DNA from 3 places in the Pseudoalteromonas sp. OFAV1 genome. Region 3 is predicted to be linked to each of the others. Evidence: predicted binding sites of a transcription regulator. Region 3 holds the regulator's gene; each other region holds the start of a gene.
What was found. The regulator sigma-54, encoded in region 3, starts transcription at its own class of promoters, with help from an activator protein. The targets are predictions, from matches to a motif close to GTTGGCACGNNNNTNGNNT.
Positions count from the first base shown of each region.

Region 1 (10,530 bases), on a different contig from region 3:
CTTGCTGTAAATTTGCATTACCATTATCGTTTAACCATTGCCTTAACGTTATTCCTTGCACTCGCTCTGTCAGTGTGTAAAAGACATGCCGTGTAGTCTCAGAGTGCCCTCTTTTAACAACGCGAGGGTGGTCAACTTTGGCAATTAACCACTCTTCTTTTGCTAGCTCATCTAAGTAATACAGCTCAGTTTGCAAGGATAAAGAGGGAACTTTCATCACCGCAGTGGCACCAGTGATCGTGTTGTGAACTTCAAATAAAGAACTTCTGTCGCTTTTGTGAAGCTGATTAATAAGTTTAAAATTATCAACGACATCACCGACACTCAAGGCATCAGGCAAAGGTAAAAAACCATCAGAAGTGTATTCAACCGTTTCTCTGGGATCGGCGGCACGTTGTTTAATCGCGACAATACTCAGGTTGTCATCGCTTGCGTTAGCCAAAGCAAGTTCAGCAGCCTTTTGACATGCATGTTGCAATTGCTGTTCACTCTCACAATTGGCAAATAAGCCCAATAATTGCTCAGTTGATACAAACTCAGTAATACCATCCGTAGCCAAAATAAAGCAATCACCTATGACTAGGTCGATTTGCTGAACATCTAACTGTAAGTTTGAACGTATACCCAATGCATTACTTAAATATTGCTGCCCATATTCATCAGCTGCGCGATGCTGTTGGCTAAAATGGCAAATCTTACTGTTTCTAATTCTGAATATACTTGAATCGCCACAATTAAATAAATTGGCTTTCTTATTGGCTAAAATTACCCCTGCGAAAGTGCAGACAAACCCTTGATCAAAGTTATCTTGATATTGGCTATGTTGGGTTTTTGCCAGTAATTGAAGGTTAATCACTTCAAGTACTTTTGTGCCAGCTCTGGCTGCAGACCATACATCACTGGTACGTAAATATTCATCACAGAAAAGCATCACAGCCAAGTCACTTGCATGCTGACTGACTTGGCTGCTACTTATGCCGTCTGCAACAGCAGCTACAGCCCCTTTTGAGCGAGACTCTGTTAATGCGGGGATAGTGCATTTAACACTATCCTGATTAACCGCTTTGTTCCCGCGAGATGTATAAAACCCTGCTATTACATCGGCTGTCATAGTTAATGCGTCTTTGTTGTTTTTGTACATTGATTGCATTAATTACTTAGCAATTACATTGTCACCAATAGGTGCTGCAGTTGTCGCTAACTTGCGCTTTGGTTTTGTACGATAGTGCGTTGTGTACAAAGTAAGCCCAGTAAATGCTAGACCACCTACCAAGTTTCCAAGCGCAGTTGGAATTTCATTCCAAATTAAATAATCAACAACAGAGAAATCACCACCCATGATCAAGCTAAATGGGAACAAAAACATGTTTACAACCGAATGTTCAAACGCCATAAAAAAGAACAGCATAATAGGCATCCACATAGCAATCACTTTACCGCTAACATGTGTTGACACCATAGCACCCACAACACCCATAGATACCATCCAGTTACATAGCATGCCACGGATGAAAATGGTCATCCATCCTTCAAAACCGTATTTAGCATAACCTAATGTACGCGCTTCACCGATACTAGCAACCTTAGCTGCAATAGCCCCACCATCGGTATTAAAGCCCATGGTAAATACAAACGCCATCATGACAGCAACAGTCAGAGCGCCAGCAAAGTTGCCAACAAAAACTAATCCCCAGTTTCGCAAAATTTGTGGCCAAGTAACGCCTGGCCGACGAGCAAGCCAAGCTAATGGTGTTAACATGAACACACCGGTTAATAGATCAAACCCCATTAAATAAAGCATACAAAAGCCTACAGGGAACAGTACCGCGCCGAGCAGAAATACACCGGTTTGCACTGCAACTGTGATCGCAAATACAGCAGCTAAGGCTAAAATAGCTCCAGCCATATAAGCACGAATTAGCGTATCTCGCGTGGACATATATATTTTTGATTCGCCCGCATCCACCATTTTTGTAACGAAGTCACTTGGTAATAAATAAGCCATGTTATTCACCTTTCATTGTTAATCTTTAATCTGTTTCACAGTTAAAATGACCATCTTTCAGGCAAAAAAAAACGCCCGCACCGACTCTTACTTTTAAGAGCAGGTTGCGGACGCCATTGTCCTTTGCATTTCCAATTGTCACAGCCTATTCAACTGTTCATAATTTATTAAACAAGTTATATGCCAAAAATAACCAAAAAATAAAACTAAATCCTTTCAATAGTTTAACTTTTTCACTTTTGCTTTCACCAAATCAAAAATTAACATTTGCTTTACTTTGGCGCATTGCACGCATCACTTTGGGGCGAAACCCCGAACTAATAAAAAAGGGCAGAACTAATTTGAGCAATAAATCATGATTTCGCTTTTGTTAAAAATTTCTGTAAACCCCATTTACAGTGGCACAACGCAGATAATATTCGAGCAAAACTGATTTTACCTTGCTTAAAAATGACTATTAATTTTTAGGGAATAATAATTGCTTGATGGTATCTATTCAATATTAGTAATAAGAACCTATGCCGACATCTTCAACCTGTACCAAACGCTTTTTACTCGCAGCAAAATATGCCGAGCTGAATAGCCTAAAGGCGTTAGCTTCAAACTGTAAAATAGTTATAGCTGCGACACAGATGATCCATCAGCTGCAAAGAGAGCGCGGAACAACGAATGTTTATCTAGGGTCAAAAGGTGTCGCCTATAAAACAAATTTACCTGTGCAATTTAAGAATAGCTCAGAGGCAGAGGAGCAACTGCTCGATTTACTTATTTCAAAGTTCTTAAATAGTGATTCAATTCACACCCAAACAAGACTATTAACGTCAATTACTTTAGCTTCTCAAGGGCTTGAGCAATTACCAAAATTAAGAAAGCAGATTCAGAAACTACAGGTTACACCACTTAAATCGACCGATGCCTATTGCCGATTAATCGGAAAAATAATAAATCTAATTTTTGAAGCCGCCGATGTATCAAGTGATGCGTCAATAACCAAACTTTTAGTTGCACTGTTTAACTTCATTCAAGGTAAAGAGCTTGCAGGGCAGGAGCGTGCTTTAGGAGCCATTGGGTTTTCGCAACAAAAACACGAGCCTAATATATTATCGAAAATGCATGAACTTGAAAGCGCACAACACGACGTATTTGAGCGGTTTTTAGAGTTTTCGGTTAGCCAAGAACAAGCAGCCTGGCAAGCGATACAACTCTCTGAACTAACTAATGACATTAATAAACTCAGAGCTATGTTCAAAGCGGTGTCTGATCTTCCCTCAAATAGTTACACACCCGAGCTTGGTGAAGTCTGGTATGAAGTTGCAACTAAACGAATAGATGCCCTTCAAAATATCGAAACTATGCTGACCACTAGGCTAATGGAGCAAGTTCAAGTAAGGATTAAAGAAGCTGAAGCGAAAATATCTAATCACAACCTATTGATGGAAAAAATCAGCGATGACAATGCAACTGACCCGGGTTTTAACATGCTCTTTGATCGTCGCTTCTCAGGGCTGCATGGCGTAGAAATAAATGCTGATGAGCAGCAACATGATGTTCAGTCTGTACATAAATCGTTTTACGATTTAATTTGTGAGCAAGCAAACCATATTAACCAAATGAGTGCAGAACTAGAAAATGTAAAACGCGCATTGCATGAGCAAAAGGTGATAGGCAGAGCAAAAATGTTATTAATGCAAAGCTCTAATGTGGGTGAGCATCAAGCACATCAACTGCTCCAAAAAGCGGCAATGTCACAAAACCAATCATTAATAGACGTTGCAAACAGCATTGTTGCCAAAGTTTCAAAAGCTTAGCAACAAATAGTCGCACTAAAAAGATAGCAAGCGTTTAATTATCCTCAGATGCTATTAATTAACTTAACCATTTAGATAAGCAAATTAACTAAAGCCAAAGAACGAACAAAGGGGTAGTTCAAACTCGTTTTTGGACAGAAATGAGTTAGATTCGACAGACGACTCTATGCCAAAAGCGGACGGTGGTAACGCCGCCATAAACGGTGCGAGCTTGCGAGCGTCCGGCGACCGAAGGGAGCGAAATTAATGGCCTTGTTAGGCGTACTACCTACCCCAGTCATGCAAGCTTCCACCAGAATCTATCCAGACTCCATCGCCCAAATAAGCAGGACCTCCACTCCCATCCGAACACGCATCGTATATATCTAACATTTCATTCCTAGAAGCTTTCCTTTCCTTGGCTTTTTGCTTCAATTCTTCCGTTCTTTTGTCCGTAGAACCCTGAGAGACAAAATAACGATCTAAGTCTTCTTCGTTGTTTTGAAAACTATTCGCGAAACGAAGCACACCTTCTAATAAATTAAAGGTGGTGTGAGCCAGAGAATGTCGCACTACTCTTCCATCACCGAGGGAACCTTCATAATAGCTATATGGTTTTACTGGGTTCTCATCAACTTTGGGAATTATCTGAATATCTATGCCATTTTTTCTTGTGAAAATATACGAAATGCTGTTTTTATTAACACAAGCAAGAACCGCTCTATACATTTTTTGGCGAGATTTTATTGGAACCCAGCCCGAAGCTTTCAGCGATTTAGTAAATGCGTCTTGTGTTGATGTACCTACGTGCAGCGGGGAGCCTTTAGGAAGGTTAATATTTCCCGCCTCATCTAGTGAAGCTTCTTCTCTTCTGCATTCTATTCTTCCATTACAATCCCAGTTCAAGTATTGAAGTTGAGAAATAGCAGCTATTCTTAATTTGCCATCTGTTCTCCGCACCACAACCTCATCACCGACGCTCAAATCTGTACGAAAACACTGAACAGGGAAATCCTTTCCAGATTCAGAATAGGAAACAAATGCGATTATATAGCTCATATCATTACCCCATTATTCCTACGGTGGCTCGTCATTACGCCTAACGCCCGGCTCACCGAGCAAATTTTTGGTGGCGGCTCTTTGCATAAAAGGTGACAGCTGAATTTGTCCGGTGCAGCCGTTTGTTAGGGCTAACCTCGTTTCACCCCAGTTATCACGACATCCTCCGCTTCGTCCTTACCTGATACTTGTTGCCTAGATCGAGAGAGCAAAGACTCTGCATCAGTTTCGGAAAGGCTTACATGTGGCGGATGTGTGTGCTTTATCTGAAATACATACTTAAGATAAAGCGCAAAGAAAAAGAGCGATATCACCAAAGTGATTGCTCCAACTATGGATGAACTGATTGAGATCTTCCCGGCCATTTCAGCTTCGACAGTTGTACTGAGAGAGGCTATATCACCAACAGACAAGGCGTAGTGAAGCTGCATGAATGAGAATATGATGCCGCACACGACCAATGCTAAAACCACAAACGTAATTATCCAATTAGCCAGTATTTGCTGGCCAAATACCCGCTTCGGGTACTGAAAACGCCACTTCAAGTGCGCAATATATGCTTGCTCTAGCTGTTGCCACTCGGGCGTTTGGAGCTCTTCCTCTTTTTTGGTCTTTCGTAGTTCTGTCCATTCTTTGAGAAGCTCCAAGGCAGCCGCAGATCCAGGTACTGCTGTTTCTATTATTATACTCATCTTTCTCCCTTCGATGCCCTAACGCCTAAATCAGGTGCGCTGTAGGCGTTACCTGAATTTACTTGTTATATCATTGCCTAAATAGATTTATCCCAACCTTTGTATACAAGTCGGTTTCGGCAATATTGTTCGCAAAAGCTTGTTTTATGGAATCATGCTCATGAATATCAAATCTATCTTCTACATAGGTAGGATTTAACGCAATATTCTCTACATGATTGAAAATCATGTTTGATAGCCCAACTTTTATATGATCTATATCGCCTTCGAACAGCTTTACAATTGCACTCTTGAATTCGGAATTGTTCTTTGAAAAAGAAAATACTACATGAGTACATCCATTCTCAGGAAAAATATTTAGCGAAACGCTTTTTGATTCAGCAATGGCTTGAGTTTCGTTATTAGCTAGCCTGATTATTACTTTCTGATCTAGGATTTGATTGCCATCATGATCGAAATACGGGATAAAGTTGGAGCAACAAGCTATAGGATATTCTGAACTGAATTGATAATATCTGTGTTCAATCTCGGGATCACATTCTTTTTGTATTACGCTCTTTAAATGATTGGATAGAAGACGAAGCTCTGAAATATTCAGCTCTACACTTTTTAGTCTGATTCTCAATTGTTCATTCTTATAGCCTTCAATCATTCCTTCTTTAATGAAGTCAGGAACAACTGTTTTTCCCTCAAGGATAGCTGGGAGAATTGCCTGAAAATGTGGGGGGAAATCATTTTCTTTCAATTTATCACCCAGCAAGTTTTTCATTAGCTGACAAGATTCAAGATTGGCATGAAGTTCTTTTGTGACCGCTCGATAGGCATAAATATTCATCTGCTCATCTGTACCATCAAAAGGTTTATCTTCAATAGGCTGAAATATTTTCTTGTCATGTTCACCACAGAACCCGCTAAATGTACTAAACTTCTTAATTCCCTCTTTTTTGAAAACTGGTTCTAATCCTGTCATATCATCACTTGGTTCTAGCCCCAAATAATAGACACGTCCAGACTCAGCAATGGAAGATAAAATTTTTCCACGCTGGATAGAATGTGCAGCAATAATTTTATTAGAACATTCGCTATTTCCATCATCTCCCCATAGGCATAACTTTACCGCAGCTTCTTTCCTATTCTTAGTCAGAGTTTTATTAAACTCGATCTGGTCTTTATTCATTAATTCTTACTCGATATTTGATATAACAATTTAATATCGACTCAACGGGTCGTTTTTCTACCATTGGCTGGGTCGTTTATCTGATTGAACCAGTTTTATCATACATCTTAACCTATTGCTAAGTAATCATTTTTAGCAATACAACCAATCTGTGTATATACAAAGTTAAAATTTCAAAGGTATGATGATGAAAACACGCTCTCCATTTTTAAGCTCAATCGTAGATTACATGCAAACCAAACAATACTCTTTGCGGTCTGTTGACACCTACTTAAAATGAATTGCTGGGTTTGTTAATTATCACGACAAGCGGCACCCTACATCTATGGGGATAACGAGGTTCAGAAATATTTAGACTATTTGGCTTTGAAGAAAAATGTATCTCCTAAAACCCAAGCTACGACTGGGTCTAGTGTTAGTGAACGTCTGCTATGGGGAAAGGGGGCTTTAGTAAAATACTAAGCGCGAGTGTCCGTAAATTGCTCTTTTAAGGCGTTCACCTAAACACGCTTTGGGGCATAAACGAGTTCACCCTTAATGAATGATAAACTCGTAGATACAAAGGTCAGGTTCGTTTGCTATTTAACTCTAACGTGAACCTCACAGAAGGCGCTAACATCACTATGAATGAGCCTATTAACCCTGTTATAAAAGGCTTACGCGCCTTTTATTTTTAAACAGCTGGGTGATTGTGTTTCTTCGACAAAGTAATTCGCTTGTAACAATGTTAAATCTACACGCTGACGGTAGTTAACAACATCACCCACAATCACTAAAGCAGGGCCAACAAAGTCCTTTAAGTCTCGCTCAGCATCAATACTTGCTAAGGTTCGGCAACAGAGTTGTTGATCAGTTAAGCTACCTTTATCTACCACAGCAATTGGCAAATCAGGGCTCATTTTATGTTTAATCAATTGTTTAGCAATACTATCAACACGGGTTAAGCCCATATAAAATACTAATGTTTGTTTTGATGCGACTAGCTGTGACCAATTTGCTTGTTGCGCGTCATCTTTACAATGCGCAGTCACGAATTGCACAGCTTGTGAACATCGTCTGTCGGTCAGTGGGATCCCCGTATAAGCAGCGCAAGCACTCGCAGCTGTCACGCCTGGGACTATTGCAAAGGGAATATCATGCTCTGCTAATGCGTGAGTTTCTTCCGACAATCGACCAAAAATAGATGGGTCGCCCCCTTTTAAGCGAACAACTGTTTTATTTTCAAGTGCTTTAGCCACCAAAAGTTGGCAAATTTGCGCTTGTGACATGCTATGGCAGCCTTGTCTCTTGCCAACAAAAATAACCTCTACATGAGCAGGAAAATACTGCTGAATTTCGCTATTTACTAACCAATCAACTAATACCACATCTGCGTGTTGCAGAATTCTATGCGCCTTGAGTGTCAGTAGTTCAGGGTCGCCAGAACCTGCACCTATTAAATAAACTTGACCATTTTTCGAAGCACTGCGTTTAAATGGTTTGGTGTGCGTATTTGAAATAGCTAATTTCAATTTATGCAGCCATTCATTTTGTACATTTAATACAGTTTTAAATGCAGTATTGGTGAAGTTAACCATTTGAGAAACCATCATTATTCTCCTAGATGCATCGAAACGTTGATTACAACAACACTTCAATTTTACTGCCATTAATACGTGCGTCGTAAACAGGTAAGGTGATCGTGTCATCGTCTAAACAACGACCATCATTCAGCACATATCGCTGTTTATAGAGAGGCGATGCAACAAAAATTTGCTCATCTGCGCAGCCAATTAAGCCCCGATACAACACATTAGCTTTTCCTATTGGATCAAAGTTTCCTAGCGCATAGACCTGCTTTTTCTCGTTTGCTTCTTGAACGTAGAACAGTGCGATTTGTTGCTCTTGTTTGTGTGTATCACTCACCAATGCACACACACCTGAATCCAATACAAGGTCAGTTACTTCACAGATAGTTTGCCAGTTTTGATTACTATTACTCATATCGTTTTCCTATACCGTTTCAAGTTTTTCTTCAGCTCTCGCAGGGCGGATCTGACCCCGTTCTTCAACAAATTGAATGTTGATATCCTGTTTGTCACTATTCACAAATTGACGGAAGCGTTTTAAAGATGCAGGATTCTCGAGGGTTGTTTTCCACTCACATTGATACGTATCAACAACGCGTGCCATCTGCTCTTCTAGCTCATCAGCAATGGCTAACTCATCCGCTATGACCACTTTTTTAAGGTAGTCTAAGCCACCTTCCATATTTTCCATCCACACTGAGGTACGTTGCAGACGATCTGCTGTTTTAACGTAAAACATTAATATGCGATCGATGTATTTAACCAAAGTCGTACTGTCTAAATCGGTAGCAAACAAATCAGCATGACGAGGCTTCATCCCTCCATTACCACAAACATAAAGATTCCAGCCCTTTTCTGTTGCGATAACACCAATGTCTTTACTTTGTGCTTCAGCACATTCGCGGGTACAGCCTGAAACGGCAAATTTGATTTTATGTGGGGCTCGAAGGCCTTTATAGCGATTTTCTAAGTCGATAGCCATGGTTACACTATCTTGTTGACCATAACGACACCAGGTGCTGCCAACACACGATTTAACGGTTCTGAGGGATTTACCATAGGCATGCCCAGTTTCAAGGCCCGCATCGATAAGTTGCTGCCAAATGAGTGGTAGCTGATCAACACGCGCGCCAAATAAATCAATGCGTTGACCACCTGTTATCTTTGTATATAGACCAAATTGTTTAGCGACTTGACCAATCGCAATAAGCTTATCAGCGGTAATTTCACCTCCTGGAACCCTTGGAACAACAGAGTAAGTGCCGTCTTTTTGCATATTGGCAAGGAAGGTGTCATTGGTGTCTTGAAGCGCGACATGCTGCGGGTTAAGCACATATTCGTTCCAAACTGAGGCCAAAATAGAACCGACAGCTGGCTTACAAATTTCACAGCCTTTCCCTTTTCCGTACTGCGCTAATAACTCAGTAAAGCTTTTAATTTCTTGAACCTTAATAATATCGAAAAGCGCTTGGCGGCTATAAGCAAAGTGTTCGCAAATATCCGTGTTGATTACCACTCCACGCGCAGCAAGCTCACTATCTACAACATTCTTTAATAAGCTTGCGCAGCCACCACAACCAGAAGCTGCTTTAGTGCATGATTTAACAGCTGAAACAGTTGTTGAACCGGTGTCGATTGCGGCAATAATATCGCCCTTGGTCACATTCAAGCATGAGCAAATAGTTGCGGTTTCGGGAAGGGCATCAGCGCCTAAACTTGGTTTCTCTCCTGCAGAAGGAAGAATAAGTGATTCAGGGCTTTTTGGCAGCTCAATGCCATTAAGCATATATTGCAACAAGCTATCGTAGTCAGATGTATCGCCAATGAGTACAGCGCCCAACAATTTAGATTCATCATGACTAACCACCATTTTTTTATACATACCAAGCGGCTGATTTTCATATGTGTAAGTTAAACAGCCAGAAGTTCGACCATGGGCATCACCAATAGACCCCACATCCACTCCCATTAACTTCAACTTTGTGCTCATATCTGCGCCAGTGAATCGCTCTGAAGACTCATCGCCCGCAATTATATGGTTCGCCACAACCCGAGCCATAGTGTAACCAGGCGCAACAAGACCGAAGATGAAATTGTTCCAAAGTGCGCACTCACCAATTGCATAGATATTTTCACCGCTTGTTTGGCATAGGTCATTAACAACAATGCCTCCGCGTTCACCAACCTCTAAGCCAAACTCTTTGGCTAAATTATCGTATGGGCGAATACCTGCGGAGAATAG
Region 1 is NZ_JAKGBG010000002.1:190,158-200,687, reverse strand. It holds gene L1267_RS02025 (bifunctional protein-serine/threonine kinase/phosphatase) at 1-1,141, opposite strand, end outside; gene L1267_RS02020 (formate/nitrite transporter family protein) at 1,154-2,005, opposite strand; gene L1267_RS02015 (nitrate- and nitrite sensing domain-containing protein) at 2,524-3,813, shown strand; gene L1267_RS02010 (hypothetical protein) at 4,078-4,851, opposite strand; gene L1267_RS02005 (hypothetical protein) at 4,983-5,543, opposite strand; gene L1267_RS02000 (hypothetical protein) at 5,614-6,720, opposite strand; gene cobA (uroporphyrinogen-III C-methyltransferase) at 7,377-8,312, opposite strand; gene nirD (nitrite reductase small subunit NirD) at 8,341-8,703, opposite strand; gene nirB (nitrite reductase large subunit NirB) at 8,713-10,530, opposite strand, start outside.
Region 1: the regulator sigma-54 is predicted to act here: its motif matches at 2,175-2,193, upstream of L1267_RS02020 (formate/nitrite transporter family protein).

Region 2 (10,530 bases), on a different contig from region 3:
AGTGCTATATCACAGCGCAGCAGCTTCTTGAAGATTCATTTCGTGTTGCGGCACAAGTTTATAAAGATGGTTTCCGTCCTGATTTCATCATTGGTATTTGGCGTGGTGGCGCACCAATCGGTATCGCAGTTCAAGAATATTACGATTACAAAGGCATTGAGACTGATCACATCGCGGTTCGTACTTCTTCGTATTACGGTATTAACCAACAATCAAAAGAAATCAAAGTTCACGGTTTGCATTACATCATTGAAAATGCCAATGCAGACAACTCATTATTAATCGTTGATGACGTGTTTGATTCTGGCCGCAGTATTTTTGCATTGAAAGAAAAGCTTTCTGAGCTAATGCGTTTGAACTTACCACGTGATATTCGCGTTGCATGTCCTTACTACAAGCCTAAGAACTCAAAGGTAGATATGGTACCTGATTATTACATTCATGAGTCTGATGAATGGCTAGTATTCCCGCATGAGCTGTCAGGATTAACACCGGATGAGATTATTGAAGGTAAGTCTGATTTAAAAAATATCCACGATATTTTGTTAGAAAAGTAATCCAAGTATTTCTTCGCAGTTATGCTGTCATAACTGCGAAAAACTCTCTACATAATCACTCAGTTTTTCAATATCAACAACTTGCAGGCCTTGATTACTGCGTTGTACTAAGCCTTTTTCAACAAGTTCTGTTACTACACGTCTATAAGCTCTTTCAGTTGTGGCAAAGCGCTCAGCTTCTGCATTAACCGTTGGATATGCACGCAGCAGAGTGGGATTGTTATTTTCTGCTCTCAGTAAACAATCTTTAGCTATGTTATAGCTAAGTGGTAAAAGTAATTTATCTAAATTTATTTTTTGATTTTCTTGGAATTTTGCAGCAATAGTTTGCGCTGTATATAAGCTCAGTTCAGGCTTTTCTAACAGTAGTGAACGCCAGTGCTTTAGTTCTATTAAGTTATAACTGACATCACTAAAGCAAGTTACTGTGTAAATACAGGGTAAGTTATTGAGCGCTTCAATTTCACCAATCAGGGTGTTGTTGCAATCAAGTTGACCTAATAAAAGGCGACGGCCATTACCCACATCATAGCTAAACGATACAGTGCCACTTCTCACTAAAACAAGTTTACTGAGTGGTTGATCTTGGTGAATAAGCACTTCTTTTTTAGCTTGCTGAAAACTACTGCCTGCAAATGTCAGTAGCTGGTCAACAAGGTAGCTTGAAAAATGATATTGAAACATTAACGCCGCTCTTCGGACAATTGTCCTATTTATTACATCTTAATGACGCTAGCATTAAGATTCAAAGAATTTATGCTAACTTACTAGTAAGGTGATACACGTTACTGATACCTTCATTTCCCGTGTAATGATTTTAAAGCTAAGATGATTTCTTAAGCTTTACAAGGTTTTTAGTAGGTTAGCTTTTTTATTTATTGTCAAAGTAGCACTGAGTGCGTCAAAAAAAATGACAAGCCCCAATGCTAACCTAAAGCCTAGGAGAGAACAATTGAGTTGGGAATATTTAGGCTATTTAGCATCTGCACTGTTAGTTGCTTCTTTGACGATGAGTGATGTGGTAAAGCTCCGCTGGTTCAACCTAGCAGGCTGTATTGCTTTTACCTTTTATGGTCTTGCAATTGGTGCCGTTCCGGTGGCCTTCACCAATGGCTTACTGGCATTTGTAAATATTTACCACATCATAAAGTTAAAGCGTCAGCAAAAAACTGACGCTAAAAACCCTTAATCCTCTTTTTTATATTTAAGCTCGCCTGCAATCCAAGTTTGAGTAACGCTAATATCGTGAATTTCTGATACAGGCACCTTGTAATAGTCTTTATCAATCATAATAAAGTCAGCCCATTTGCCTTGCTCTAAGCTACCAACTTTAAACTCTTGATGTGCGGCATAAGCACCACCTAAAGTAAAAGCACGCAGCGCTTCATCGCGAGATAATAATTCTTGAGGACGCCAGCCGCCTTCAGGCTGTTGATTGTGATCCATTCGTGTAATGGCTGAATATAAACCATCAAATGGGTCGGCAAGCTCTACAGGAAAATCAGAACCCGCTGCAATTACTGAACCTTGCGCTAAAAAGGTTTTCCAAGCGTAAGCCCCTTCAAGTTGTTTCTCAGTTAAACGCTGCTCAGCCATATGCATATCAGAGGTTGCATGAACGGGTTGCATTGATGGAATAATTTTTAGTGTCTTAAAGCGAGGAATGTCATCAGGGGCAACAATTTGTGCATGTTCAATGCGGTTACGCAGTAAAATGCCTCCTGATTTTTTAAACACATTTTCGTAAGCATCTAACACTACATGGTTGGCTTTATCACCAATGGCGTGGGTGTTCGCACTAAAGCCATGAGCAAAACTCAGGTTAAATAATTGTTCAAGTTTCTCTTGGGTTTCAAGCATTAAGCCATGATGATTTTTACGATCTGCATACTCTTCGATTAGAGCGGCACCCCGACTACCCAAGGCACCGTCAGCGTATACTTTGACACTGCGAATAGACAGCATGTCGTTCATATCTTTATAACGACCAGCTTTAAGCATGGCTTCTAGCTTAGGATCGGCGGCACTAAGCATGGCGACGATTCTAACTGGCAGGGTATTTTGCTCAGAACGCTGCTTATATACTTGCCATGTATCATAATCGATACCAGCATCATGGGTTGAGGTGATCCCCAAACTTAGTAAATGCTCACCAGCATTGTCTAATGCTGTATTAATGCTGGCATGGCTTACTTTTGGTACATGCTTTGTAATAAGCGTTTCGGCTTTATCAATAAATACGCCTGATGGCTCACCTGAAGTCAGTTTGATGATTTCTCCCCCAGCAGGTGAATCGGTGGCTGCAGATATCCCAGCTAATTCTATTGCTTTTGAGTTAACCCAGACCGCATGGCCGTCAACCCGAGAAAGTACCACGGGTTTATCTTTTACATATTTGTCTAAATCAGCAGCGGTTGGAAACTGTCCGCCGGGCCATTGTTCTTGGTTCCAGCCGCGGCCAATGATCCAGCCTTGTTTATCTTTAGCAAATTCAGCCAGCATTTTGCCAACCTCATCTGCTGAACGGGTATTTCTGACATCAAGTTGAGACAGATTATTACCTAAACCAATCACATGACCATGAGCATCGACTAAACCAGGTAAAAGAGTGGCTTGTTTGCCATCAATAGTGGTAGCGTCAGGGAAGCTTTTTTTAATTGAGTCATCGCCAGTTTTTACGACTTTACCGTCTTTAAAAACCAGTGCTGAAAAGTGTTGGGTTTCACCTTGGTAGGTTGGTGTATAACCATTTACATTGTAGATAACTGTGGTGTTGGCAAAACAACTCAGTGAAGCTGTTGCCAGTAGGCTGATGATAAGTTTCATAATCTTTTAATTATTTTTTTAATGTATGAAAACAGTATCAGAGTTGCAGTAAACTGCAACTCACAGAAGAAAATTTCGACTAAAAATAACGGCTATTTACTGGCATAAGCCTTGTATTCTGAGAGAGATAGCTTGTTATCTTTATTATTATCGTAATTACTAAACCGAGACCATAAAGCTGGATCTCGAGCAGATTCTGAGCGGCTCAAGAAGCCATCTTCATTACGGTCTAGTTGTTTAAATTTTTCACCAATACTATCTGCAGCGACACTGATTGTACTAAATACGCAACACATTGCGAGGCTGGCAAAGGTTAATTTTGACATTGCTTTAACTCTTATTTGTTAAGTAGTGTTTAAATTCAAGAAGCGATATTTGTTGATCTTTATTTTCATCCCACTGCGCCATATGCTTTTTTAAATGCGGTTGAGATGAAAGTTCTTCCAAAGATAAAAAGCCGTTTTTATCTTTATCTAGGTGATCAAAGCGCTGTTTTACATCCAATGCTAAGCTGTTGAAGCTTATAGTAATTAAGGTACATGAAGCAAGCCAGAAAATTCTCATAATTACTCTCCTTTATTAGGGCGCGCTGCCCTTCGGGTTCTTCCTAGGGGCGATTAACTCTTTGTTGCTCGATTTTTACTTAGCCCACTAGGTTACAAATCTCGCGCCACGATTGAATCGTCCCCAGAGTGAACAAATTTTAATCCACAAAGGTCAACACGCTTTGGTAAAAGTGCTTGCCATAATTTAAGTCCCAAAATTTAAATCCGTTTACACATTCCCTCTGGGATTATGGCAAGCACTTTAAGCCGTTAAGGTTTGAATTTCTCAAACTCTTGTTCAGACAGAACTTGATCGCCGTTTTCATCCAGATCGGCAAATTGCTTAAGTAAGTTATCGTGTTTGGTTGCTTCTGTTAATGAAATTTCGCCATCGGCATTGGTATCAAATTTCGCAAAACGCACATCCATTTGCGATGCTAAAACGGTGGCACTGATAACTAAAAACATCAACGAGAATGCTGCAAAAAGTTGTTTCATCACACACTCCTAATTAATAAATGATTTAAACTCTGCAAATGAAATTTGACCATCTTGATTGCTATCAATTTGAGTGAAGTTTCCATGTAATAAAGCGTCTTCAGATGCTTCAGCATCACTCAAAAAACCATTGCTATCTTTATCTAATTCATTGAATGTATCTTTTAAATCAAATGCATTACTGCTCATTGAAATTACACTCAACAGCACGGCTAGTGTGTAGGTCCTCGTTTTCATTTGCTGTCCTAATAAACTTATTTGTAAGTGCTAATACAATAACAGTGCCAACTTTTATTCTTCTTTTTTATCAATGATTTATGTTATTTTGCTGTTATTGGGTACGAAATAGTTACAGAGTAATGTGTCTTTTTTGCAACGTAATTATTGGTTTTTATTTTTTTATCTTAATTTTCAATTGGTTGTGTTGTTGCAAAATAGCAACGTTGCGCCTGATTTAGGCAGTAAGTTGTCTTTTTTCAGTTCGGATTCAGCGAGTGTCTAAGTTCATTCACGAATAATGAATGCCAGCGTTTCTTATGAGGGTAAGTATGCAAAGTAGCATAGTAATTAAGTGCAAACAGTGTTTAAGCTGGCGACCAAGCCTAATTGGTCAGTTTGTATGTAGTATTTTACTTTCCTTATTACCATTGTGTTTAGTGGTGATTTTGTTTTTAAACGCACTGAATAAACAGCTGGCTGTTACGCAAGAAATTGTGGGTGATAATGATGAAATCACTAAGGTATTTAACAATTTAAAGCAAGACTTAAATAGCCTTGAAAGAGCAACGCGGCAAAATTGGGTACTCAAGAGTGAATCTTTAGATACATTAATTGAAAATAAGTGGAGTTCATCAATTCAGCGTATTGATGAACTGATCTTTTTAAGTCCTACGGCTGATTATATTTTGCAGTGGCGTCAATTAGCTGAGGTACTGCAATTTGCACAGCAGCATCTTTTATTTGAACAAAAGCAAGATGGTGAGTTATTTGCCCCCGCAAGTAAGTTAATTAGTGAGCAAACCAATTGGCTTAGAGAGCAAAACGAATTACGTATAACTAAAAACCAGCAGCAATTAAAAGCATTGCAAACATCTTTTATTAACTGGTTAGTAGCACTTATTCCTTTGACTCTACTCGTAGGCGGAGGGTTTTTATGGCGGATCAGTGGTCGTCTACGAGAGCTAACGAGCGTGATTGATAAGCTAGGTCAAGGCCATTGGCAGCAAAAAATAAATGTCCGAGGCTCGTCTGAGTTAGTTGAACTTGGCAACAAACTTGAATGGGTTCAAGCGCAGCTACATATGCTTGAGCAGCAAAAAGATACATTTTTACGTCATGTAACTCATGAGTTAAAGACCCCACTTGCTTCAATGGTTGAAGGAACTGATCTATTAACAGATGAAATTGTTGGCCCTATTAATGATGAACAAAAAGCAGTCCTTGAGCTAATCACCCAAAGCATGGTGCGACTTAGAGCAATGATAGAAAGTTTACTTAGTTATAATGCGATTCGTACTAGTAAAGAGACAGTGACTGAGCTTAGTTTTGCCGCCATAAAAGATAAGATTGAGCGTCACTTTGAACATCGTCTAGTTGCACGTGAACAATCACTGTTATGGGTTGATGAGCTGCCTAAAAAAGCACTTTATATTTCAATTGAGTTACTAGAAATGATCTTGATCCAACTCACTTCTAATGCAATCAAGTTTTCGCCTGAACAAGGCTGTGTCACGATTAAAGCGAATTTCAAACATGGCAAACTTATTATCAGTGTTATTGATCAAGGACATGGAATTGATGATTCCGAAAAGGCCGCGGTATTTGGTGCGTTTTATCAAGGCAAAAATGCAAAACAGCAGAGCGAGATGGGCAGTGGCTTAGGTCTCACAATTGTTAAAGAAACCGTAGAGCAATTAAATGGCAAACTCTCTATTACAGATAACGAACCTCAAGGGTGTGTTTTTACCGCCGAATTACCAATTCAATTAACCCAAGGAGTTAACTGACATGGGCTTAGCACATAAAGCCAGTTTTATCCTCATTGCATGCTCGATGCTTATCACGGGCTGTACATTAACGCAAAAGAAGCCCGTAGCAGAGGTGAAGACAGAAAATAATCAGGTCGCATCGCAAGGAAAACCTAATCCTAAACCGCGCCCGAAAAGCGAGCCAAACTACCCGCCAGCAAGTACTGTGATTGCTTGGCATGCAGCACAGTGTGGTGGTTATAAAGCTAGTACGTCAAAGCTAAATTTTGTCGGTGAGAATGAATTGAAAAGCCTTTTTAAATCAATGTGTTTGTTAAGTGCTACAGAACCTGAAAAAGCACTTGCTCAACTTGAAAAAAGCGATCACGCCTATTACTGGCCTGACGATATAAAGCAGTATCTTTGGTTGCAAAAGCAACATTTACAGCAAAGCTTAGCAGCAAAACAAGCAAAGCAAGCGCTAAGTGATGAAATGGAAAAAACCTTGTCGTCGCTTGCGACTATCGAACAACAACTTCTGCTACGTGAAGAAACCAAGGAGCAGTAATCATGAGTGAAGAAACAAAACCACGGGTTTTATTAGTTGATGATGATGCCAGCTTATTAAAATTACTGGCTATTCGGATTGAATCTAAAGGCTATCAGGTAAGCACAGTCGAAAGTGGTATTGAGGCGTTACAAGCGTTAAAAAATCAAACCTATGATGCGGTGATCACCGACTTAAGAATGGATGAAATGGACGGCATGGCTTTGCACCGTCAGCTACAAAGTCGTTATCCTTCAATGCCGGTGATTATGATGACAGCACATGGTTCGATACCTGATGCAGTTGAGGCAACTAAACAAGGTATATTTGCGTTTATTACCAAGCCTGTAGATAAAGATGAGCTGTTCGACAGCCTTGCTAAAGCTATCGAAATTCATGGTGTACACGGTGATGAAACACCGACACAAACTAATATTGTCACCCGTAGCGGGGCGATGTTGCATTTACTTGAACAAGTTAGATTGCTTGGTCCAACGCAAGTGAATGTGTTGATCTCTGGTGCCAGCGGCACAGGTAAAGAGTTGCTTGCACAAGCAATACATCAACACAGCCATGTTAGTGACGGGCCATTTGTGGCAATTAACTGCGGCGCTGTGCCGGGGGAGCTTTTAGAGTCGGAATTATTTGGGCATAAAAAAGGCGCGTTTACAGGTGCAGTAAAAGACCATCAAGGTTTGTTTCAACAAGCACAAGGTGGTACCCTTTTTCTAGACGAAATTGGTGATATGCCGCTAAATTTACAAGTAAAACTGCTGAGGGTTTTACAAGAGAAAACCATTCGTCCTGTGGGCTTTCAAGAAGAGATCCCAATTGATGTGCGAGTGGTGTCGGCGACCCATAAGAACCTCCCTGAGGCAATCAATAATCAGCAGTTCCGTGAAGATTTATATTACCGATTAAACGTGGTGAACTTAAAACTGCCTCCGCTTTGTGAACGCCGAGAAGATATTAGTTTGCTAGCACAGCATTTTGCAGGTCTTATTGCTAAACGTATGGGGCAAGAGCAAAAGCAGTTTGCCAACGATGCGATGCATGCACTGGTTCGCTATGACTGGCCGGGTAATATTCGTCAATTACAGAATGTGATTGAGCAGGTAGTAGCTCTTACACCGGGTAAAGTGATTGCAGCTCAGTTGGTAGAGAGTGCATTAAACAGTAATATTAGTATTGCTGAACCGCTTTCGTTAAATGATGCAAAAAAAGAATTTGAGCGAGATTATTTAATTAATACGCTAAAGATGTCAGCAGGTAATGTTGCCGAAGCCGCAAAACTTGCGAAACGTAATCGCTCAGATTTTTATAAATTAATTAAAAAGCACAACATTAATGTTGAAAGCTTAATATAAGGAAAAACATGGCGCTTTTTTTAGTCTATCTGGGCGGTCGTATTCAAGGTTGCCACATTGAAATGCACGACGTTCGATTTGTCGTAGGCGATAACATTGAACAAACCTATTCAAAACTTAAAGCACAATGGGTGGGTGATAAAAGCAATGTGCACATGGATAGCTATATGCAAATTCAGCATATTGATGGCTATCAGGTCGAAGTGGTTGATACCCAGCATCACCAAGCTGAAAAACTATACTTTGTAAATTTAGGTGCTTACCGAGCAGATAGCCTTGCTGAACAACATGATTTTGCATTGTACGTTGCGCGTAGCAGTGAAGAAGCAAAGCAACGCGCTAAAGAGTCTTTATTGGCTGGAATGACTCATCTTCATAAAGATGATTTACACGATGTAGACGATTGTTTTGCGATTGATTTGTTAGATAGCAACTTATCAATCAAATTAACGCCAAGCGGGCAAGCACAAGCAATGAAGCCCGATTGGTTTGGCTATCACGTGCTTTAAGCTATTCTTGGTTATCGTTTTTACTGGCAACTTTAAAGGCGATAATCACCAACCCAAATAAGGCAAATGGCAGTGCAGCGAGTAAATACTCAACGGTATGGCTGTCTTGGTAGTTAGGCTGGAGTAGGAAGTGACCTGCAACACAAAGTAAAATAGCCACGAACAAAACGGGCAGTAAAATCAGTTCTTTTTTAGGTGAGTGTTTTTTCATTACAAGGCGTTATATTCCAAAGGTGCGCCATTGTAATGAGCTACCCTTAGCTAGGTCAAATAAGTTGCTTTGTAGTTTGCTTTATATTGCGCTGTATCAACTTTTTTGGTGTCAGCTTTTACAGGCTGCTTTTTTGGAGCCGCTGGTTTATCGGTTGTTTCATTATAGCTAAATAGCCCCATAATGAACTCAATCTCTTCACGTTGTAATCCAGATCGCATGATGCCCTCCAAAAATAATTTGCCTTTTGTATTACAAATGTTACGTCCTGTAATCTGAATTATCGGTGAATATCGCGCCACTAAACTGTAATCATATGTAACGCAAATGTGCTTATTTAATAGGCAGTTCCACAGTAAACACAACACCTGTGCCATCATCTAAATTTTCTGCTAATACTTTACCGTGATGGTAATCGCAAATAAGCCTTACAATATAAAGACCTAAACCCAAGTGGGGCTGCTGCTGATGTTGCTGACTTCTCACTGAGACCATTGAGTCGAAAATATGTTCAACTAATCCATCAGGTAATAGAGGACCTTGGTTGCTAATTGTTAGTACTGCGTGTTGATCTTGCTTGGTTAAACTCACGGAAATTGTGCTTTGCGGGGTTTTAAACTCAAGTGCATTGTTGATGAGCTTATCGAGTAATTGCGCAATAAATTCTGGTGCGCCGCTGACATTTAACGGCTCTTTATCAAGCGACAAGGTAAATAGACTTTCACCATAGGTTATTTGATAGCCCTGCATGCAGCCGGTGATCACCTTGGTCAGGTCAAACTCTTCTGCCTCGGCATTTTGAATACTTTGTTCAAGGCGCGTTGCTTCACTCATGGTGGTAATAATTTTACCTAACCGCTCAACCCCTTCACTGGCACGGTCGAGGTATTTTTGACTCAGTTCAGATTGCGGCTGCATTTGTAGGTTTTCAAGCGATGACCGCACAACAGCAACTGGTGTACGAAGTTCATGGGAGAGTCGCGATGACATATTTTCTAAGTAATCAGTATAACCACTTAAGCGACTAACAATGTTAGCAAAACTGCGAGAAAGGTCGCCAATTTCGTCATTCGAATCGGCATAAGTAATTTTGCCGGTGATCCGCCCTTGAGCATCAATAGCTTGCTCGGCATTGTCACGTAAGCGGCGAATACGGCTAGAAATTCTAGAAGCAAAAAAGAACAGTGTCACAGTGCCAACAAGCATCACCGCTAAAATGACATTAAAGAGCTTCTCTAACGATTTATTACGTAGGGTGCGCACACCGTTGGTGGTTTCTTCTGCGATTACTGCACCAATGACTTTATCTTGGATCCAAATAGGGTAGGCCGCCGATAAAATAACGGCTTTGTTATCTGGAGTTAAGCGCCATGATGATGCAGGTTTCCCATTTAAAGCACTGGCTATGTGAGTACCTTGCATCGCTGCGACATCATGTAAGGTATCAATAAACTCATTTTCTGGGCGAGTTAAAATTTTATAGTAAAGTGGGTGTAAGTAATC
Region 2 is NZ_JAKGBG010000026.1:50,635-61,164, forward strand. It holds gene L1267_RS14595 (phosphoribosyltransferase) at 1-557, shown strand, start outside; gene L1267_RS14600 (Crp/Fnr family transcriptional regulator) at 585-1,241, opposite strand; gene L1267_RS14605 (uroporphyrinogen decarboxylase) at 1,510-1,746, shown strand; gene L1267_RS14610 (amidohydrolase) at 1,743-3,383, opposite strand; gene L1267_RS14615 (EF-hand domain-containing protein) at 3,476-3,709, opposite strand; gene L1267_RS14620 (EF-hand domain-containing protein) at 3,714-3,947, opposite strand; gene L1267_RS14625 (hypothetical protein) at 4,199-4,426, opposite strand; gene L1267_RS14630 (EF-hand domain-containing protein) at 4,436-4,663, opposite strand; gene L1267_RS14635 (HAMP domain-containing sensor histidine kinase) at 4,975-6,432, shown strand; gene L1267_RS14640 (hypothetical protein) at 6,434-6,961, shown strand; gene L1267_RS14645 (sigma 54-interacting transcriptional regulator) at 6,964-8,307, shown strand; gene L1267_RS14650 (DUF1543 domain-containing protein) at 8,316-8,816, shown strand; gene L1267_RS14655 (hypothetical protein) at 8,818-9,027, opposite strand; gene L1267_RS14660 (hypothetical protein) at 9,078-9,248, opposite strand; partial or broken gene pdsS (proteobacterial dedicated sortase system histidine kinase) at 9,361-10,530, opposite strand, start outside.
Region 2: the regulator sigma-54 is predicted to act here: its motif matches at 4,697-4,715, upstream of L1267_RS14630 (EF-hand domain-containing protein).

Region 3 (10,530 bases):
CAGTGGTGATGCAACACCAATAGTGCACGAGTCGCAAAGCATTAAAGATGCGCTTATTGAAATGTCTGCTAAAGGGTTAGGTATGACAGCCGTGGTCGCGGAAGACCAAAAACTCTGCGGCTTATTTACGGATGGTGATTTACGTCGTATTTTAGAGCAACGTATTGATATTCATAGTACCGCCATTAGCCAGGTCATGACGCGCTCATGTACTACAGCCAGTGCAGAGATGCTGGCTGCTGAGGCGTTAAATATTATGGAACGCAAACGTATCAACGGCTTGATTGTAATCGATAAAAATAACACACCGATTGGCGCGCTTAATATGCAAGACCTATTAAAAGCAGGAGTTCTGTAAGTAATGACATTCGCCGAGCTATACCAGCCCCTTAGTCCTGATGTAAGTCAGCGTGCTCAAAAAGTTAAGTTACTAATATGTGATATTGATGGCGTTTTTTCTGATGGCCGAATTTATCTTGGAAATCAGGGCGAAGAGCTTAAAGCATTTAATACCAAAGATGGCTTTGGCATAAAAGCACTCATTAATAGTGGCTTTGAAGTTGCCGTTATTACCGGGCGCCATTCACAAATAGTTCAGCAGCGAATGACTAGCCTAACCGTACAGCATATTTATCAAGGCCAAGAAACAAAGCTGATTGCATACCAAGAGTTAAAAGATAAACTTGGCCTAGAAGATGAGCAAATTGCGTACATTGGTGACGATGGCCCTGATTTGCCTGTAATGGAAATAGTAGGCTTTGCGGTAGCAGTCAATGATGCGCACCCATTGATAAAAAAACTGGCTCACTATACGACCATGCTACCGGGTGGCTTTGGCGCTGTACGTGAATTAACAGATTTACTGATGTTAGAAAACGGTAAGCCGTTAACTAGCGATGGAACCAGCGCATGAATATAGCCCGTATTTTACTGAGTATTGTTTTTGTTTGTTGCATGGTGTGGTTGTGGTATCCGTACTTTAACCAAACAACAAACACAATAAATAGTGAAGACGAGATTATTGCAACTCCCGATTATACGGCCGTTGCACTAAAGCAAACCGCTTATGATGAGCAAGGCAAGATTAGCCATAAGGTGGCGGCTGCAAAAATGGAGCTTTATCAGCAACTTGGGTTTACCTTTTTTGAGCAACCTATTTTTACACTTTATGGCGACCAGCAAATTTGGCAAGTAAAAGCTAAAGAAGCCACCTTATATGAAAACGATCAGCTTATTTTTGAAGGCGATGTTGTTGCTAAAAACTTAACCCATAATGGCATGATCGAAGATATTAAAGCTGAAAACATTAACGTTGATATAGAACAAATGACCATGTTTTCGAAGCAACCTGTGACGCTAACAGGACCAAATTTAAAAATTACCGGTAAAGGCCTAAAAGCTAATTTAAAAACCGAGATTGTAGAGCTAACTAACCATACACGAACCATATACTATGACCAATAAACTGAAGAAATTACTCCTGATCCCAAGCTTATTGATTGCCTTTTCAGGCGTAGCTGCCGAGCAGACAGGCGCACAAATTAGCATAAGCTCAGATCGCCAAACTGGTAAGCTAAAAGATGGCGTTGGTATATTTGAAGGCAATGTCGAAATTATACATGGTAACCGCCGGATCACAGCCGAACGCCTTGAAGCCCATGGTGGTGATACAGAAGGTACTGTTGAGTTAATTATCGCCACAGGTAAGCCTGCTTATTTTGAAGAAAAGCAAGCAGATGGCACGGTAATGAGCGCCAGTGCAGAAGAAGTTCGCTACGACGTAGCCAAGCGCTTCTTAACTTTAAATGGCGAAGCCGAAGTGACTCAAGCAGGCCAAAAAGTAACAGCGAAAAGCATTACTTATGATATGGCACAACAACTAATTAGCGCAGAAAAAGACGAAAACTCAACAGACCGTGTACACACAATCTTAGTGCCTGTTGACAACAAACAAGACGATAAAGGCCAACCATGAGCACATTAAAAGCAGAGCTTTTAGCAAAAAGTTATAAAGGCCGCCAAGTTGTCAAAAATGTGGGTCTTGAGGTTGAAGCGGGCAGTATCGTTGGTTTGCTTGGCCCAAATGGCGCAGGCAAAACCACCACTTTCTATATGATTGTTGGCTTAGTACCTAGCGATAAAGGCAAGATCAGCATTGATGATAATGATATTACACTTTTGCCAATGCATAGCCGAGCACGTTTAGGGATTGGTTACCTACCACAAGAGTCATCTATTTTTAGAAAGTTAACGGTTTATCAAAACCTAATGGCTATTTTAGAAACGCGTAAAGATTTAAATAAACAAGGCCGAGAAGAAACACTCAACAACTTACTTGATGAATTTAGTATTCAGCATATTCGTGATAGTCAAGGTATGGCTTTATCTGGGGGCGAGCGTCGTCGCGTAGAAATTGCTAGGGCATTAGCCGCAAATCCTAAATTTATCTTGTTAGATGAGCCTTTTGCTGGTGTTGATCCTATTTCAGTGTTAGATATAAAGAAAATTATTGAACACTTAAAAAATCGTGGTATTGGTGTATTAATCACTGACCATAATGTTAGAGAAACCCTTGATGTTTGTGAAAAAGCCTACATTGTTTCTCATGGGGAGCTAATTGCATCAGGAACACCTGAGCATGTTTTAGCTGACCAAACCGTACGCGATGTGTATCTAGGTGAGCAATTCAGGCTATAACCAATAAGCCACCATCTAGCGCATCTGCTAAACTAAATAACAATGACAATAAATCGATATAAATTTACCTGTGACTGCACAGGTGTCGATAACACATAAAAGGATTGTTAGGGATACATGAGGCAATCATTACAGCTGCGCATGGGCCAGCAACTTACAATGACTCCACAACTGCAACAAGCAATTCGCTTGCTGCAGCTTAGTACATTGGATCTCCAGCAAGAAATTCAAGAAGCACTTGATAGTAACCCTCTGCTTGAAGTGGAAGAAGCAGATTACAACGATGAAAACATTGGTAAGAACGAGCAAAAAGCTGAATCTGATGATACTCAGCTAAGTGCATCGGCCGAAGAAGCGCCGAGTGAGTACGAACAAGAAAGCAGCGATGCCCTTAACAAAGACACCGTTAGTGACGATTTAGCCATGGATGTGACATGGGATGAGTACATGAGTGCTGCCCCATCAACATCATCAGGTCCAATGCCAGAAGATGAGTCAATTTATCAAGGTGCATCGACTGAAACCCTCCATGAATACCTTATGTGGCAATTACAACTCACACCATTTAGCCCAACCGATGAAGCGATCGCTGTCGCCATCGTAGAGGCAATTGATGACTCAGGTATTTTAACTGTTAGCTGCGAAGACATAGTCGAAAGTTTTAATCAAAATAATGATGAAGAAGAAATCGAACTAGATGAAGTCGAAGCGGTCTTAAAGAGAATACAGTTGTTTGATCCAGTAGGGATTGGTGCCCGTAGCTTACAAGAGTGCTTATGTATCCAGCTTCGCCAATTCGATGCGAGTACGCCGTATTTAGCTGAAACTAAAATGGTTTTATCTGAGCATATTGAATTATTAGCAAGTCGCGACTATCGCACTTTGATGAAAAAGACTAAGCTTAAAGAAAGCGAACTAAAAGAAGTAATGACGCTGATCCACAGCTTAAACCCTAAGCCAGCAGACAGCATAGTTCGCGAAGAGTCTGAGTACGTTATACCCGATGTATCGGTTAAAAAAGTTAAAGGTCGTTGGGTCGTTGAACTAAACCCAGATTGTATGCCAAAAATTAGAGTGAATAGCCAATATGCAGCTATGTCACGCTCAGTAAAATCGAGCAGCGATAGCCAGTTTATTCGCTCTCATTTACAAGAAGCTAAATGGTTTATTAAAAGCTTAGAGAGCCGTAACGATACACTTTTAAAAGTGACCAATTGTATCGTACAGCAACAACAAGCATTTTTTGAACATGGCCCAGAAGCCATGAAACCAATGGTGCTGAACGATGTCGCAGAAATGGTCGAAATGCATGAATCGACAATTTCACGTGTTACAACACAAAAATACATGCACACCCCTCGCGGGATTTTTGAGTTGAAATATTTCTTCTCAAGCCATGTCAGCACAGAAAACGGTGGTGAGTGTTCATCAACAGCAATTCGCGCTTTGATCAAAAAGCTTATCGCTGCAGAAAACTCAGCTAAACCATTGAGTGATAGTAAAATTGCAGATATATTGGCTGAGCAAGGAATTAAAGTAGCTAGACGCACAATTGCAAAATATCGAGAGTCTCTAGCGATACCTCCGTCTAATCAGCGTAAGAGTTTGATTTAGACGTTTTACATAGAAGGAAAATGCTTATGCAACTAAATTTAACTGGTCGTCATGTAGAAATCACTGATTCATTAAGAGACTATGTAAACAGCAAGTTTGCAAAACTAGAAAGGCATTTTGACCACATTAATAATGTACATGTCATTCTAGATGTAGAAAAATTAAGCCAAAAAGCAGAAGCAACTTTACATGTAAATGGAGGCGAGCTCTTTGCCTCAACTGCACACCAAGATATGTATGCAGCCATTGACTCGCTAATCGATAAACTAGATCGTCAAGTCATTAAACACAAAGAGAAATTAGCTCGACACTAAATTATGAAACTTAGTTCACTTACTAACCAGGACTGCAGCAAAGCTGCGGTCCTTTTTAATAGCAAAAAAAGAATCCTTGAATATATCAGCGAGCTGGCTCACCAGCAGCTTCCTCATTTATCTCAACAAGACGTCCTTGATGCCTTACTCAATAGAGAAAAATTAGGCAGTACAGGTATTGGTCGTGGCATTGCTATTCCACATGGCCGCATGAGTGGTGCAGAGCAACCACAGGCATTTGTCATAGTGAGTGAATCCCCAATCAATTTTGACGCAATTGATAACCGACCTGTGGATATTTTCGTTGCACTCATCGTACCAGATGGAGACAGCCAACTTCACCTAAAGACCTTATCGACAATTGCTGATAGACTAAAAGATAAGGAGTTTTGTAAACAGTTACGTAGCGCCAAAACAGACCACGAACTGTTTCAGGTCATATCAGCAGAGGCATAAATGGAATTAATTATCATCAGCGGTCGCTCAGGCTCAGGTAAATCGGTCGCTTTACGTGTACTTGAAGACTTGGGTTACTACTGTGTTGATAATATCCCAGTCAACTTATTACCTTCGCTTGTTCGTAGCGTTTCAGACAACTATGACAAAATAGCAGTCAGCATAGATGTGCGTAACTTACCGAAAGAGCAGCAAGAGTTTAATGATATTCTTGAATACCTGCCAGGTTTCGCAAACCCAACACTGTTCTATTTAGACAGTGATGACCAAACTCTGATCAAACGCTTTTCTGAAACGCGACGCTTACATCCTCTATCGATTGACTCGCTGCCACTCGATTTAGCAATTAAGCAAGAAAGAGTATTACTGGATGTACTGATCACGCGCGCTGATTTTATGATTGATACCACCGACCTGAGTGTTCATCAGTTAGCTGAATCTATTCGTGAAAAGATCTTAGGTAAAAAAGATAAAAAGCTGATTATCACCTTTATGTCGTTTGGCTTTAAACATGGTATTCCTAAAGAAGCCGATTACGTATTTGATGCACGTTTTTTACCAAATCCACATTGGGAGCCAGATCTAAAGCCACTCACAGGCTTAGATCAACCAGTAAAAGATTACCTTGCAAGTCATAGCATAGTGCAAAAATTTACATGGCAAATTCAAACATTTGTGCAAACATGGTTACCTCACCTTGAGCGTAACAATCGAAGCTATCTTACTATCGCAATTGGCTGTACTGGCGGGCAACATCGCTCGGTATATTTAGCGCAGACCATTGGTGATAGCTTTTCAAAAACGCATGCGAACGTAAAAATCCGCCATCGCGAGCAAGATATTTAATTGGATGCCAGATGCACGCAGAAGACACGTTTTTAATTCAAAATAAGCTTGGCTTGCACGCACGAGCAGCCACTGTTTTAGCACAACTTGCTTTGCAATTTGATGCTAAAATTATGCTTTATCAAGACGATAAAGAAGCTGAAGGTGATAGTGTTTTAGCCTTAATGTTACTTGAAAGTAGCCAAGGTAAAGAAGTGCGTGTGGTATGTGAAGGCCCAGATGCAGAGGCTGCACTGAACGCAATTGGAGAATTAATTGCACAACGCTTTCATGAACAAGAATAGCGTTTGCTAAGGCTTAACCGTTTAAGTTAAACTTAGTTCAGGTATTTATAATTCTCTTTAAATATCCTACTTTTATATCGTTCACACCTTAAAAATACAAAGCACTTAATAATTTTATCGCAGTGTGAAGATATCCTGCAAATACACCACTTAGCAACTATGCTGTATTTGCAGAATCTGTATTAATCTATTTTCAGTTGTAAGGACGCCAATGCCAGAAGCCTTTGAACAAGACTACCCACTACAACAACTTAAACAAGTGACCAAGTCACTCAATAGTGGACAATTTGTTCAGGTGCGAGGCATGCTCGCTAAAACAGCTCCGTGTGATACCGCTTTATTATTAGAGTCATCTCCCCATAAAATTCGTCGCATGCTATGGCAGTTGGTAGACCCAGATGTGCGTGGTGATGTTTTAGAAGAACTCTCAGAAGACGTACGTTTAGGTATTATTGCTCAGATGGAGCCTGAGCACATTGCTGCTGCAACCGAAGACATGGACGACGATGACTTAGGTGAAGTTCTTCGTAGCCTTCCTGACACCGTTTATCAAGACGTAGTCAGTGCAATGGACTCGCAAGATAGAGAAAGGGCAACGCAGGCACTGTCGTACCAAGAGCGTTCAGCCGGTGCCCTGATGAACAGCGATACGGTAACAATTCGTCCAGATGTTACCTTAGATGTAGTCCTGCGCTATTTACGCTTGCGTGGTGAACTACCAGAAGGTACAGATGACTTATACGTTGTTGATAAACATAACTGCTTTTTAGGCGCGCTCTCGTTAACCACATTACTGACCAACTCATCGGATAAAATTGTTCGTGATTTAATGGATGAAGAGTGTGAGTCAATCCTAATCTCAATGGATGAAAGTGATGTAGCGCAATTGTTCGAGCGTCATAACTGGATTTCAGCCCCTGTTGTTGATGATAACGCTCACTTGCTTGGTCGTATTACCATCGATGATATCGTTGACGTCATCCGTGAAGATGCTGAACACAGCATGTTAAGCCTTGCTGGTCTTGACGACGAAGAAGATACCTTTGCGCCAGTACTCAAAAGTTCGCAGCGTCGCTCTATTTGGCTGGGAGTTAACTTATTAACCGCATTGCTAGCAGCAATTGTGGCAAGCTTTTTTGAAAACACCTTAGCAATCTTGCCTATTTTGGCGGTACTAAATGGTATCGTACCTTCAATGGGTGGTGTTGCAGGTAGCCAAACATTAACACTGGTTATTCGTGGTATAGCGGTTGGCCATATCAACCAAACAAACCAACGCTTCTTATTACTTAAGGAACTGGCGATAGGCGCACTGAATGGTGTTATTTGGTCGATATTGATTGCTGGTGTGGTTGCCCTATGGCAATGGGACTTTAAGCTCGGTGCGGTCTTAGCGTTTGCGATGTTTATGAATCTTGTTGCCGCTGGTATCGCGGGTGCGAGTATTCCGTTAATTCTTAAGAAAATGAAAATTGACCCAGCCCTAGCAGGCAGTGTGGTACTGACAACCGTCACCGATATTGTTGGTATTTTTGCCTTTTTAGGCACCGCAACCTGGTTATTGATCTAATATAAAAACGGCCCTTTAAGGGCCATTTATATCTTTTACTTTGCGCGCTGCTTATTTTTACCTACTCTAGGTTTGGTATTGGCCTTTTTAAATTGGCTAAAACCAGTGTGGCGTGTAAGTGCCGCACGGCCTTTACCACCTTTACTGTTTGCCGCTTTTTCGTTGCGACTCTCTTCAGGCACCAAACAGTTTGGCCCTTTACCGATTAGATTCGCTTTGCCCATTTTTCTAAGAGCTTCGCGGATCATCGGCCAGCCAGCAGGATCATGATAACGTAAAATAGCTTTATGCAAGCGACGCTGACGTGCCCCTTTTGGCACAGGCACTTGTTCAGTATTGTTTTTAATATTACGTAACGAGTTCATCTCGGTATGATAAATTGTCGTTGCATTGGCCATTGGCGACGGGTAAAAATTTTGTACCTGATCAAGCTTAAAGTCATTGGCCTTTAACCATAGCGCCATGTTAACCATGTCTTCGTCTTTCGTTCCTGGATGTGCAGAAATAAAATACGGGATCAAATACTGTTTCTTACCGGCTTCTTTTGAGTATTTATCAAATAGCTCTTTAAACTTATCGTAAGCACCCATACCCGGCTTCATCATCTTAGATAGTGGGCCATCCTCGGTATGCTCAGGGGCAATTTTTAAGTACCCGCCTACGTGATGAGTAACCAGCTCTTTTACATAGCGTGGATCTTCCACTGCTAAGTCATAGCGTACGCCTGACGCAATTAAGATTTTCTTCACGCCTTTCACATCACGGGCTTTTTTATAAAGCTCAATCGTTGGGGTGTGATCGGTGTCCATATGCTTACAGATATCAGGATAAACACATGATAAACGTCGGCACGTGCTCTCGGCCTTTTTGCTCTTACAGCGCAATTTATACATATTCGCTGTTGGGCCACCTAAGTCAGAAATTACCCCTGTGAAGCCCGGTACTTTGTCACGAATTTGCTCAATTTCATCAATAATTGATTGCTCTGAACGGCTTTGAATAATGCGTCCTTCATGTTCTGTAATCGAACAGAAAGAACAACCACCAAAGCACCCGCGCATAATATTCACCGAGGTTTTAATCATTTCATAGGCAGGAATTTTTTCATCGCCATAGCTTGGGTGCGGAATACGCTGATATGGCAAACCAAATACGCCATCCATTTCTTCAGTTTCAAGCGGAAATGCAGGCGGGTTCACCCAAATCGAACGGTCGCCATGGCGTTGAAACAAGGCACGTGCACAACCTGGGTTTGTTTCTTGGTGCAAAATACGCGACGCATGGGCATAAAGCGGTTTATTTACACTCACTTGCTCATACGCTGGTAACTTAACGTAGGTCTTTTCCCATGGCTTAGGACGCGCAGGCTGAATAGTGATTGGCTTGGCAGCCTCTGCGCTTAAATCAATACCCGCTTGTTTAAACTCAGACTTACTACAACCGACATCATCTGCACCATACGGGTTTGGAATTGGATCAATCTTACCGATTTTATCGATAGCCGTAGAGTCACTGCCACGCCAGCCCGGCAAAGGCTCTTTTCGAATAACCGCGGTACCACGAATATCTTGAATGGTATCAACCGACTCACCACCAGCAATTCGGTGCGCAACTTCAACAAGCGGACGCTCGGCATTACCGTAAATTAGAATGTCAGCTTTGGCATCAAACAAAACACTTCGGCGTACTTTTTCTTGCCAGTAATCATAGTGCGCAATACGACGTAAACTCGCCTCAATACCACCAATAATTAACGGCACATCTTTATAAGCTTCACGACAGCGTTGACTATACACAACCACAGCACGATCAGGACGTTTACCACCTATGTTACCCGGCGTGTATGCATCATCATGGCGCATACGCTTTTCAGCAGTATAGCGGTTGATCATCGAGTCCATATTGCCCGCAGTCACACCAAAAAATAAGTTAGGCTTACCTAACGCCATAAAGGCATCTTTTGAGTTCCAATCAGGCTGAGCAATAATACCAACGCGAAACCCCTGCGACTCAAGCATTCGGCCAATTACAGCCATACCAAAACTTGGGTGATCAACATAGGCATCGCCACTGACGATAATCACATCGCAACTATCCCAGCCTAATGCATCCATCTCTGCACGGGTGGTTGGTAAAAATGGCGCCGTGCCATAGCATTCAGCCCAATACTTAGGGTAAGAAAACAGGCCTCGCTCGGCTTTTAATGCGCTCATAAAGTGTACTCTGCTAACAAAAGGGGCGAATTATACCCCACTCTTATGGATTATTATAGAAAACAAAACGCCCTTCACATTGAAGGGCGCTGCAAGTAACTAGGGTCAAGAGCTAAGCTAATTAATGTTTGGCTTGTAAATATGTGATTAGCTCGTTCTCAGGCATAGGCTTAGCGTACATAAATCCTTGTACTTCATCACAACCAAGCTCAAGTAAATAATCGGCTTGTGCTTGTGTTTCAACACCCTCTGCAATTGTTTTTAGACCTAATCTTGCACCCAAAGAAATAATTAACGCAGCGATAGCCTCACACCCCTTACCTGGTAGGTCTTTTATAAATGCTCTGTCGATTTTGAGTCTATCTAACGGCAGTTTTTGCAAATAACTCAACGATGAGAAGCCTGTACCAAAGTCATCAATCGCAATTTCAATGCCAAATCCTTTTAACTCCTCAAGAGTGGTAATAACATTGCTCAGCTCATCCATTACCACACTTTCGGTTACTTCAAGCTCTATAAACTGTGGCTTAACTTCA
Region 3 is NZ_JAKGBG010000008.1:38,116-48,645, reverse strand. It holds gene L1267_RS06630 (KpsF/GutQ family sugar-phosphate isomerase) at 1-358, shown strand, start outside; gene kdsC (3-deoxy-manno-octulosonate-8-phosphatase KdsC) at 362-913, shown strand; gene lptC (LPS export ABC transporter periplasmic protein LptC) at 910-1,464, shown strand; gene lptA (lipopolysaccharide transport periplasmic protein LptA) at 1,454-1,975, shown strand; gene lptB (LPS export ABC transporter ATP-binding protein) at 1,972-2,697, shown strand; gene L1267_RS06605 (RNA polymerase factor sigma-54) at 2,815-4,311, shown strand; gene hpf (ribosome hibernation promoting factor) at 4,338-4,625, shown strand; gene ptsN (PTS IIA-like nitrogen regulatory protein PtsN) at 4,629-5,081, shown strand; gene rapZ (RNase adapter RapZ) at 5,082-5,927, shown strand; gene L1267_RS06585 (HPr family phosphocarrier protein) at 5,939-6,211, shown strand; gene mgtE (magnesium transporter) at 6,423-7,781, shown strand; gene L1267_RS06575 (YgiQ family radical SAM protein) at 7,817-9,994, opposite strand; gene L1267_RS06570 (bifunctional diguanylate cyclase/phosphodiesterase) at 10,116-10,530, opposite strand, start outside.